Regions from separate parts of the Thioalkalivibrio sp. ALMg13-2 genome, predicted to be linked through region 2. Evidence: predicted binding sites of a transcription regulator. Region 2 holds the regulator's gene; the other holds the start of a gene.

Region 1 (5,655 bases), on a different contig from region 2:
ATCTCGATATCCGAGATCACCAGTTCGACCTGGTCGCCTACCGGCCCTTCCGCGGCCTTCTGCTCAAGGAAGTCCAGTGCTTCCTGGCCATCCTTGAAGACATCGTATTCGAAACCGAGTCCCTTGATCGCCCCCTCGATCTGCTTGCGCGCCACCACCGAGTCATCGACGATCACAACCTTGCGCCCGCTGGCCTCGCGGGCGTTCTCGCGGATGTATGGCGATATCTCGCTGGGCAGCGGGTTCACGATGGAGAGCACCCGTTCGACATCGATAATCTCGACCAGCTTGTTGTCGATCTCCGTGACGGCCACCAGGAAGGATTCGCGCCCGGTTCCGCGCGGGGGCGACTTCACGTCCTGCCAGTTCACGTTGACGATACGGTCCACGGCCGACACCCAGAAGCCCTGCACCGAACGATTGAACTCGGTGACCACCACCTTCTGCTCCCCGTTGTCGACCGCCCCGACGGCGCCACGCAGGCCCATCGCTCGCGCCAGGTCAATGATCGGCACGGTACCGCCACGCAACGTCGCCACTCCGCGTACCACGCTCATGGAGCCGGGAATCTGACGCAGCGGCGGCGACGGAATCACCTCGCGGACCTTGAAGACATTGATCCCGAAGGTCTGCGACCCGCCCAGATGGAACAGCAGCAGCTCCATGCGGTTCTGCCCCACCAACTGGGTTCGCTGATTCACATCGTCAATGAATTGACTCATCGTGCCGCTCTCCTTGCCCCGATTGCTCTTAGCACCGGACAGGCCTCAAAGGCCAAGTGTGCACCGCGCAACCCCGGCCTGTCATTTGCATTTGCGTGCATGCGCCTTCTGACGCCGCCTCATGGCCATAACGGCCGCCCGCGACGGGCCTTGAATGCGCGCGCGGCGCGGGATGCCCATTCATTGGCACGACATCTGCATGTTTTTGCGTACTGAAACCGCACGCGACTCGCTCGACATCGACGCAAGATCCGCCAAACCCGAGCCATTCGCGCACAGTCCGACGCCCGCACCGAACTGGCTGCGCAGGACAGGACCAAACAGGACCGCAACATGAACCAGCGCCGACCCATTTCAGAATTTTCTTCCGCTGCCAGGAAGACGCTGATCCGTTCGCTCGTTCGCGTTGGGGCCTCATTCGTTCCAGGAAAAGGCGGGCCCTCCGGTGCCTCGCCAGCGAGCGTGACCGACTCGAGCGAAAACGTGCGAGCCATTCCGCGTCTCCTTGCCGGAGTCGCCCTCTTGTTCACCCTGGTACTGCTGTCTACCAGCGTCCGGGCCGAAGTCCACCCGGTTGACGACATCCGCCACGCCGCCGAGCAGTTCCTGATTCAGGAACTGGGCGTTACCGATACCGAGAAGGATGTTTCCATCGAGATTGGCCAGCTCGACAAGCGTCTGCGCCTCGTCCCCTGTACGGACGGCCTGGAAGCGCGTTTCCCACCCGGCGGGCGGCGTGACGGCAACACCGCTGTCCATATCCAGTGTGCCGGCCCGGTGACCTGGCAGTTATACGTGCCGGCGACGGTCGAACGGTACGCCGAAGTGCTGGTTGCGAACCGTACCCTGCCGCGCCAGCACACCCTCTCGGCGGGCGACCTGCGTTTCCAGCGAATCGAGACCTCGCGCCATGCCGGCAGTTATCATGAAGAAAAGAATGCCCTGATCGGCCAACAGACCCGGCGCAGCATCCGCCCGGGTCAGATCATCGGAACCCAGCACGTGAGCCCGCGCGAGATCATCAGTCGCGGCCAGCGGGTTACCATCCTGGCAGAGAACGGCTCGATCGCCATCCGCATGCAGGGCGAAGCGCTGGAGAACGGGACGCTGGGCGAACGAATCCGCGTCAAGAACGCATCCTCCGGGCGCGTCGTCGAAGGCGAAATCCAGGCCTCCGGCCACATCCGGGTAGCGCTTTGAGGCCTCGCCCCACCAGGCACGCCAACGATCTTCGAGGCGGACTGTGAAGCCCGTTACACTTTTCCGCCCCCGAGGCCTACAGTTTCAGCAACGCTGGCCGTAAACAATTGCAGCACAGTTACAACGACAGGAAGGCATCATGGATATCAAGGGCCTCAATACGAACAGCCTGCGCCCCGACAGCCAGAACCCCGGGGTAAAGGGTCGCGACGAGTCCGGCAACACGGCAAGCCGAGCCCCGGCCTCCGGTAACGCATCGACGGCAAACAATGATTCGGTCACGCTCACCGGGGCCGCCCAGGCAATGAATGCCGCGGCCGGCGCGGGCGACACCGCCCCCTTCGACGCCGCCCGCGTTGCCGAACTGCGCGAGGCGATCTCCAGCGGCAACTATCCAGTGGACAACCAGCAGCTGGCCGATCGCATGATCGACCTCGAAAGCCTGCTGCGCTAACCCGGTCTATCGCCCATGAATGCCGACGCGCACCATAAACTGCAACGCTCGCTCGAGACCTCAATCCGGCTGGCTCATCAGCTGGAAGAGAGTCTGTTAAAGGAGACGCGCGCGGTCGAAGCGCGCCAACCCGATACGCTGCAGGACGTGGTGACCGGCAAGCAGACCCTGCTGCATGAACTGGAAACCGAGACCCAAAACCAGCAAGGCCTGATCGAGGCCGCCGGCGAGGCCTTCAGTCCCGAGGGCGTCGCGCGCCTGTTCTCGAAGATGGAGGATGGCGTCGTACTGAACGACCTGTGGCAAGCCCTGCGCCAGTCCATCGAACGCTGCGACACTCTGAATCAAGGCAATGCGCGCCTGATCGACCGTGACCGCCAGCGCGTGGAACTCTCCATGCAGATCCTCCGCGGCGAGGAAACCGGCCCCGCGGCCACCTACGACCCGTATGGCCGCGCCCGGCCCGGAAACCGCGGCGGACGCCAGATCACCCAGGCCTGAGAGGCCGGTCCTGGTGGAGGCTGGCTTTTCGCGGCATCCACCAGTACCTTGCGTCCTCACACCTTCCTAACACTTCGGACGCATGGACGACACGGACTATACCGTCGATAAGCCGGACCGGATTGCCGGCATCCTCAAGGACCTCGACCACAAGCTCACCGTCGTGAGCGTTCGCGTGGATACCGACGGCCCCCTGTACACCTCGGCCCTGGTCCGTCTGGACCCAGCCGCCAAGGAACTCTTTCTCGACGAGCTGACCCCGCCTCGGGCGCACCAGCAGGTTCAGGCCGGCATGGACTTGCGCGTATTCGCCGCGCTGCGCGGGGTTGCAGTGCGATTCGGCACGCATGTAACACGCATCGAGCAGGAGCAAAAAGGCGCGCTCTACGTGTGCACCTATCCGGAAACTCTGTACTACCTGCAACGCCGCGAAACGTTCCGCGTGCACATCCCGATGGCCCAGCGGCCTCAGATCGAACTCCATGCGAAGGCCTGGAAGGATCCCGTGATCGGCGAGGTAGCCGACCTCTCTGCCCAGGGCATGTGCATCGAGTTGTCCACCACCCTTCTGGATGCGCTTGAGGACCAGGCAAACCTGGCCTTCGAGAACCTCTTGCTCCCCGATGTCAGTGAACGCCTTTCCGGGGACCTGCGGCTGGCCAACCGTCGCCGCAGCACGCGTGATGGCTTTGAGTTTGCAGGCTTCGAGATCGTCGGAATGACCCAGTGGATGGAACGCCAGACCAACATCGCCCTGCTCCATTACCAGCGCGAGGCGCGCCGCCGCTCGATGGATTGAGCCTGAGCCCAGGCGACGCCGCCACCTGCAACTCCGAACACAAAAAAGGCCGCTTGAAGCGGCCTTTTTCGATCGTTCCTGTTTGGTCGGGACGGCAGGATTTGAACCTGCGACCCTCTGCACCCCATGCAGATGCGCTACCAGACTGCGCCACGCCCCGAAGCCGCGAACTATATCCGATTCCCCGCCTTCACGAAAGCGTCGGCCACCCCATTGCAGCGAGATCCGTGCGGACCATTCGTGTCACGTACACCGAGAATGGCCCATTGATGCGACTCGCTGCGCTCGTCGCATCCTACAGAGCGGAAATTTCGAATTGGAGTTGGGTTCAGACGGACACCGTAGGATGCGACGAGCGTAGCGAATCGCATCAACACAACGTCCGGGCGCCCCCCCTAGGGTCGGAGCCTCAGGCGCGCAGAACGCGCAGAACCGACTCGAGCTCGGAGATGGTGTCCTGGATAATCTGCTGGGCCTGCTGGCGATCACCCTTGGCTTCGTCGCCCGAGAGCTTCTGACGGGCACCATTGATGGTGTAGCCCTCTTCGTACAGCAATGCGCGAATCTGACGGATCAGGATCACGTCCTGACGCTGGTAGTAGCGACGGTTGCCGCGCCGCTTGACCGGCTCCAGCATCGGGAATTCCTGCTCCCAGTACCGCAGCACATGCGGCTTGACCTGGCACAACTCCGCGACTTCGCCGATGGTGAAGTAGCGCTTGCCCGGGATGGCGGGCAGTTCCTGGTGGTTACTCGCCTCCAGCATAGCTCTCTACCCGCTCGCGCAGTTTCTGTCCGGGCCGGAAGGTCACCACACGACGCGCGGAGACCGGAATCTCTTCGCCCGTCTTGGGATTACGCCCTGGCCGCTGGTTCTTGTCGCGCAGGATGAAATTCCCGAACCCGGAAAGCTTCACGCCCTCGCCGGTCTCCAGCGACTGCCGCATCTCCTCGAAGAACATCTCGACGAATTCCTTGGCCTCGCGCTTGTTGAGACCCAGTTCCTCGTTTAGCGCGGCGGCGAGATCCGCCTTGGTTACAGCTGCCATCGGCTATTGTCTCAAGGTTGCGTTGAACCGGGCCTGGAGATGCTGCACCACCGCGTCGGTGACGCCAGCCACGTCCTGTTCGCCTAGGGTGCGATCAAAAGCCCGTAAAATCAAGCCCAAAGCCAGGCTTTTTTCGTCCGGATTCAAGCCTTTGCCCTGGTACACATCGAACAGGCGAACATCCTGAAGGATCTCCAGGCCAAGCTCGTCGATAGCCGCCAGCACATCGCCCGCCGCCACCGACTCGGCCACCACCAGCGCCAGATCCCGACGGATGGACGGGTACGGCGACAACGGCGAGAACTGCGCCACCGGGGCGTGCACCACGGCGGTCGCGTCCAGATCGAACAGGTAGACCGGCTCCACGTCGAAGCGCTCGCACAGCGCCGGGTGCAGGCGCCCGACCCAGCCGATCGGCTGCCCGTCCACCAGTACCCGTGCGGATTGCCCGTCATGCAGCGCCGGATGACGTTCCGCGCGAAAGCCGAGCGGACCGGCGACGCGTGCGCACAGGCCTTCCACGGTGCCCTTGGCGTCAAAGAAATCGACCGTCTTCGCCTCGCCTTCCCAAGCTTCCGGAGCCACCCTCCCACCAAGCAGGCCGGCCAGTCGGGGCTCCTGCCGCAGACCGGACGCATCCGGAACAAAGCGCAGGCCATGCTCGAACAGGCGCAGGTCCGATTGCTGGCGCGCCTGGTTGTAGGCGGCAGTGGTCACCAGCCCGGGCCACAACCCCGGGCGCATCACCGCCAGATCGGACGAAATGGGATTCGCCAGCGCCAGGGGTTCCACGTCCGGGTAGAACGCACTGGCGGCCTCGCGAGCGATAAAGCTGAAGCTGATCACCTCATGGAAGCCCTGGCGGGCAAGCCCGTTGCGCAGTGACGGCAGACCCGACTCCGGCGTCACCGGCGCAACCGGCTTCGGGAG
Region 2 (5,655 bases):
TGTCGTTGTCGATCGTGCTGAAGGTGTTGCAGAACCTGCTGGCGGAGCAGGTCTCGATCCGCGATCTGCGGACGATCGCCGAAACCCTGGCAGACGACGGGGTGAAGAGTCAGGATCCCGGCACTTTGACCGCTGCGGTGCGCGTCGCGCTGGCGCGCTCCATCGTCCAGGACCTTGTAGGACCGGAGGATGAGCTGCCACTGATCGCCCTGGACCCGTCGCTGGAACAGCTCTTGCATAAGTCCCTCCAGGGCAGCTCGGGCGGCACGGTTGGACTGGAGCCCGGGCTGGCGGAACGGCTGCAGCGTTCGGTTGCTGACGCGGCGCGCCGCCAGGAGACAGCCGGTCAACCGGCGATCCTGGTGGTGGCACCGGAGATCCGTTCCTGGATTGCCGGCTGGTTGCGCGGCGCGGTTCGCAGCCTGACCGTCCTGGCGTTTACCGAGATCCCCGACAACCGGCGGATTCGGGTAGTGGCCACGGTCGGTCAGGAAGAAACGCAAAAGCAGTCCGCATGAGACATAGGGGTTCCGCCGCGTGAGCGGCGCAGGAGATCAAAGCATGAATGTCAGACGATATCGGGCCCGGGACATGCGCGACGCCATGCGTCAGGTGCGCGAACAACAGGGAGAGGATGCCGTGATCCTCTCCAGTCGCCGGGTGGATGGCTGGCTGGAGGTGGTCGCCGCCCTGGAGGATGGCGAGTCCTCGGAGCCAGTTCGCGAGCAGGAGGCTGCAAATCCGGCCCGCGAGGCACGTACCGCCGACCGCGCGCCGAATTCGGTGGCGCCTTCCTGGCCGGCCGACCCCGAGCTCACGGCGATGCGCCAGGAGTTGCGCGACCTGCGCAGCCTGATGACGCGTCAGTATGCGGAGAGCGACCAGGCCCGCTGGGCGGCCCGCCATCCGCTGGCTGCGGAATGCAAGGCACGCCTGATCGACCGGGGCTTCAGTGAATCGCTGGCCCGCAGTCTGGCGGGCAGCATCCTCGATGACAGCTCCCCCGAGCAGGCTTGGGAACGTCTCCGCGCGCGGCTTTCGGGCGCGATTGCCACGCATCGCCCGTCGATCCTGGACGAGGGTGGGTTGCTGGCGATGGTGGGGCCGACCGGGGTCGGAAAGACCACCACGCTGGCGCGGATCGCGCTGCGCCAGATCCGTCGGATGGGACCGGATTCGGTTACGCTGGTGACCCTGGATAGCCAGCGCATCGGTGCAACACGGCAGTTGCAAGCCTTCGCTCAGATGGCGGGGATCTCGGTGCGCGTGCTGCAGAATGCGCGCGAACTGCGCGAGTTGGCGCGGCGCGTGGACGATGGCCACCTGATCCTGGTGGATACCGCCGGGCAGGCGCCGCGCGCGGTGGAAGAGGAGTCGCTGTTCGCGCATCTGCCGCCGGATATCCGCGCCGAGAGCTGGTTGGTCGTGTCGGCCACGACTCAGGGCAGTACGTTGCGGCGGGTACTGGAGGCATTTCGCAAGGCGGATCCTTCGGCGTTGGTGCTGACCAAGCTGGACGAGGCGGAACAGCTGGGCGAGGTCCTGTCGGTACTGCTGGATCAGCACCTGGGACTTGGGTTCGTGAGCGATGGCCAGCGCATCGCCGAGGATTTTCACCGGGTCGATACGGGGTATCTGACCCGCATGGCGCTGGACGACGACGCGGAGGGCGCGCGGGCGGCTGGCAATGCACGCGAGACCTGGGCCGCCGAGCGGCTTGCGGAAATGGAACCGCCGCGACGCTCGCGCTCGCCTCTGCGCCCGGCGCAAGGGGCCGAGCCGGCAACACTGGAACTGATTCAGCCGGTTGGAAAGGGGCGCTATGCCACGCACTAACAAGCCGTTAAAGGTCATTGCGGTCGCCTCGGGCAAGGGCGGGGTGGGCAAGACCAACGTCTCGGTCAATCTGGCGGTCGGCCTGGCCCGGTTGGGCCGCGAGGTGATGCTGTTCGATGCGGATCTGGGCCTGGCCAACGTGGACCTGTTGCTCGGGATGCGCCCGGAGCGCACCCTGCATGACCTGGTGACCGGCACGGTGGACAGCCTGGACGATGTCCTGGTCCAGGGGCCGGACGGGGTGAAGGTGGTCCCGTCGGCCTCGGGTATCGCGGCGATGGCGAACCTCACGCCGGCCGAGCACGCGGGCCTGATCCATGCCTTCAGTGCCTACCGCAAACCGCTGGATGTCCTGATCGTGGATACCGCTGCGGGCCTGCAGGAGTCGGTGACTTCGTTCTGCCGGGCGGTACAGGAGACCCTGGTAGTGGTCTGCGACGAGCCGGCTTCGATTACCGATGCCTATGCCCTGATCAAGGTGCTGCACCGCGATCATGGGCTGCGGCGTTTCCGCATGGTCACCAACATGGTCAGTGGCCGCGAGGGTGCGGAGCGGCTGATGCAGAAACTCAATACCGTCTGTGGCAATTACCTGCCGGAGGTGGTTCTGGACCTGGCCGGCTATATCCCCATGGACGAGCATCTGCGCAAGTCCGTGCAGAAAAGGGCGCCGGTGGTTCAGCAGTATCCCGGCAGTCCGGCCGGCAAGGCGTTTGCCGAACTGGCGCGGACGGTGGACCGCTGGCCAGTAGGTGGGGGTGACCACGGGGGCGTCGGGTTCTTCGTGGAACGAATGCTGCAGAGCGCATGATGACGACGCGTAATCGACTTTCCGGCTACCAGGCGACGTCCACCGCGACCGGTGGACACGAGAAGTTGATTGCCGATCACGTCGAACTGGTGCACCGCATTGCGCACCACCTGATGGCCCGCCTGCCGGCCTCGGTCCAGGTCGATGACCTGATCCAGGCCGGCATGATCGGTCTGCTGGAGGCGGCGCGGCAGTTCGAGGGTGGGCAGGGGGCGACCTTTGCCACCTACGCCGGAATCCGCATCCGCGGTGCGATGATCGACGAGCTGCGTCGCAGCGACTGGACGCCGCGCTCGGTGCATCGCAACAGCCGGCGCATTGCCGCCGCGATTCAGAGCGTCGAGGCCCGCGAGGGGCGTGCGGCGCGTGGGAGCGAGGTGGCGGCCGAGCTGGATGTGCCCATTGATGATTATTACGACATGCTCAAGGACCACGCCGGAGCCCATCTGTTTGCACTGGACGATCTCGGCGGCGGGGATGACGGGGCCGATCGCGTGATTGAGGGGCAGGAAGTCTCTCCGTCGCGTAGCCTTGAGGCTGGCGAGTTTCGCGAGGAGTTGGCCGAGGCCCTGGGGGACCTGCCTGAACGCGAACGCCTGGTGCTGTCGCTGTATTACACCGAAGAACTGAATCTGCGCGAGATCGGAGCTGTTCTGGGCGTGACCGAGTCACGCGTGAGCCAGATTCGCAGCCAGGCGGTCATTCGGCTGCGTGCGCGCATGGGGTCGTGGCTCGAAGACGGCTCGGCTTTGCAGTTATTCTAAAACTCACCTTACGAATCCCGGAGTGACGTGTGGACAAGGGAATGAAAATTCTCATCGTGGACGACTTTTCCACGATGCGGCGCATTATCAAGAACCTCTTGCGCGATCTTGGCTTCAATAATACGCAGGAAGCCGACGACGGCAGCACCGCGCTGCCGATGCTGCAAAATGGTGATTTCGACTTCCTGATTACCGACTGGAACATGCCCAACATGCCGGGCATCGACCTGCTGAAGGCCGTCCGGGCGGACGCCAACCTGAAGTCGATGCCGGTGCTGATGGTGACGGCCGAGGCCAAGCGCGACCAGATCGTGGAGGCTGCGGAGGCGGGTGTGAACGGTTATGTGGTCAAGCCGTTTACCGCCGAAACGCTGAAGGAAAAGATCGACAAGATCTTCGAACGTATTGAAGCACAGGGCTAAGGATCGCCCGGTGGTGAATACGGAGTCCGTCCATCTCGCTTGCGCGGGTGGACGGACTCCGGCTCCTTCAGCGCCGTACCAGCAAGAGGCTCCTCATGACTGAACAGGAACACCCCCCACGCGACGGCCAGCTCGAGCTGGCCCGGCAACTGGTGCAGACGCTCGAGGCGGGCGACGACGTGGCGGCGCGCGCGCTGGTGCAGGATCTTGCGCGCCCTTACGACCGCGAGCTCTTCGATGAACTGGGCAAGCTGACGCGCGACCTCCACGAGGCCTTGCAGAGTTTCCGTGGCGACTCGCGTCTGGTAGAGCTGACCCAGGCGGAGATCCCGGATGCGAAGGAACGCCTGAACTACGTGGTCACCATGACGGAGCAGGCCGCGCACGCCACGATGGGCGCCATTGAGTCGAGCCTGCCGATCGCCGAGTCGTTCAGCCAGCAGGCGGCCGACTTGACCGCCAAATGGACGCGCTTTCGCAACCGGCAGCTCTCGGTGGACGAATTCCGCGATTTCGCGCGTGAGCTGGATAGCTTCTTCGGGCAGGCGGGGGAGGACGCCGAGGAGTTGCGGCGTCTGCTCTCCGAGGTGCTGATGGCACAAAGTTATCAGGACATTACCGGCCAGGTGATTCGCCGGGTGATCCAGTTGGTGACCGATCTCGAAGAGAACCTCGTCACCCTGATCCGGCTCTCTAGCGGGCGCATGGAGCAGGTGGAAGCGGCCGAGGCGTCCCTGGATCGTGGCGAAGAAGACCGCGAGGCGGACCGCAAGGGGCGCGGTCCCAGTGTGCCCAAGACTCAAGATTCCAGCGCGGATGTCGTTCAAGGACAGGACGAGGTGGACGATCTGCTATCAAGCCTGGGCTTCTAGCAGTGCACCTCATACGACTGGCGCCACGGGACCGGAGAGACTGAATGGCCATCGACCCCAATGACGAAATCCTTCAGGACTTCCTGATCGAGGCCGGGGAACTGCTGGAGGGGCTCAACGAGCAACTCATCGACCTGGAGCAGAACCCGGACGACCGGGATCTGTTGAATGCGGTATTTCGAAGCTTCCATACCATCAAGGGTGGCGCCGGGTTTTTGAGCCTGGATGCGCTGGTGACGGTGTGTCACCACGCCGAGGATGTTTTCAATTTGCTGCGCAACGGCGAACGCCGTGCCGACAGCCATCTGATGGACACCATGCTCCGCGTGCTGGACTCCCTGAACGTCATGTTCGGGGATCTACGCTCCGGAGTGGATCCGACCCCGGCCGAGGCCGACGTGGTCGAGGACCTGCGGCGCATGGCGAAGAACGAAGACGTCGCCGGGGATACCGCCGCGGCGCCGCCAGCGCCTGAACCGGCTCCCGAGCCGGTGGCCCCGGCCTCGGCCGCCGGTGACGCCATGGTGGGCGGTGGGGAGGAGATCACGGACGACGAGTTCGAGGCCCTGCTGGATACGCTGCATGGCGACGGTGCCCCGGCGCCCGTGGATGCGGCCGCGCCGGGCGGCTCCGGGGCCGGCGAAGGCCCGGGTGGCGGCCAGGATCCCGCGAGCGGCGACCTGATCAGCGACGACGAGTTCGAGAATTTGCTGGACGAGTTGCAGGCCAAGGGCGGAGGTCCGGCGACGCCCGGGCCTGCTGCGGGCGACCCTGCGGAACCGATGCCGGTCGAACCCGCCGCAGCGGCGGCAGAGCCGGAAAAAGCGGTAACGCCGGAACCGGCGGCCGCCGGTGGGCGCTCGGCGCCGCAGGGCGAGACCTCCGTGCGCGTGGATACCGAGCGCCTGGACGAGATCATGAACCTGGTGGGCGAGCTGGTACTGGTGCGA

What was found. Region 2 encodes FliA, which starts transcription of late flagellar genes. Its sites were predicted from a motif close to GCTAAAGTTNNNNNNNNNNCNGCCGATA; they were not measured.
Region 1: the regulator FliA is predicted to act here: its motif matches at 1,998-2,025, upstream of flgM (flagellar biosynthesis anti-sigma factor FlgM).

What each region holds. Positions count from the first base shown of each region.
Region 1 is NZ_KB906115.1:14,104-19,758, forward strand. It holds gene F618_RS0110530 (chemotaxis protein CheV) at 1-722, opposite strand, end outside; gene flgA (flagellar basal body P-ring formation chaperone FlgA) at 1,245-1,922, shown strand; gene flgM (flagellar biosynthesis anti-sigma factor FlgM) at 2,062-2,376, shown strand; gene F618_RS0110545 (flagella synthesis protein FlgN) at 2,392-2,877, shown strand; gene F618_RS0110550 (flagellar brake protein) at 2,960-3,676, shown strand; tRNA gene F618_RS0110555 (tRNA-Pro) at 3,760-3,836, opposite strand; gene F618_RS0110560 (MerR family transcriptional regulator) at 4,086-4,442, opposite strand; gene F618_RS0110565 (integration host factor subunit alpha) at 4,426-4,725, opposite strand; gene pheT (phenylalanine--tRNA ligase subunit beta) at 4,729-5,655, opposite strand, start outside.
Region 2 is NZ_KB906103.1:51,334-56,988, forward strand. It holds gene flhA (flagellar biosynthesis protein FlhA) at 1-518, shown strand, start outside; partial or broken gene flhF (flagellar biosynthesis protein FlhF) at 562-1,654, shown strand; gene F618_RS0104035 (MinD/ParA family protein) at 1,823-2,647, shown strand; gene F618_RS0104040 (RNA polymerase sigma factor FliA) at 2,644-3,411, shown strand; gene cheY (chemotaxis response regulator CheY) at 3,453-3,833, shown strand; gene F618_RS0104050 (protein phosphatase CheZ) at 3,929-4,705, shown strand; gene F618_RS0104055 (chemotaxis protein CheA) at 4,750-5,655, shown strand, end outside.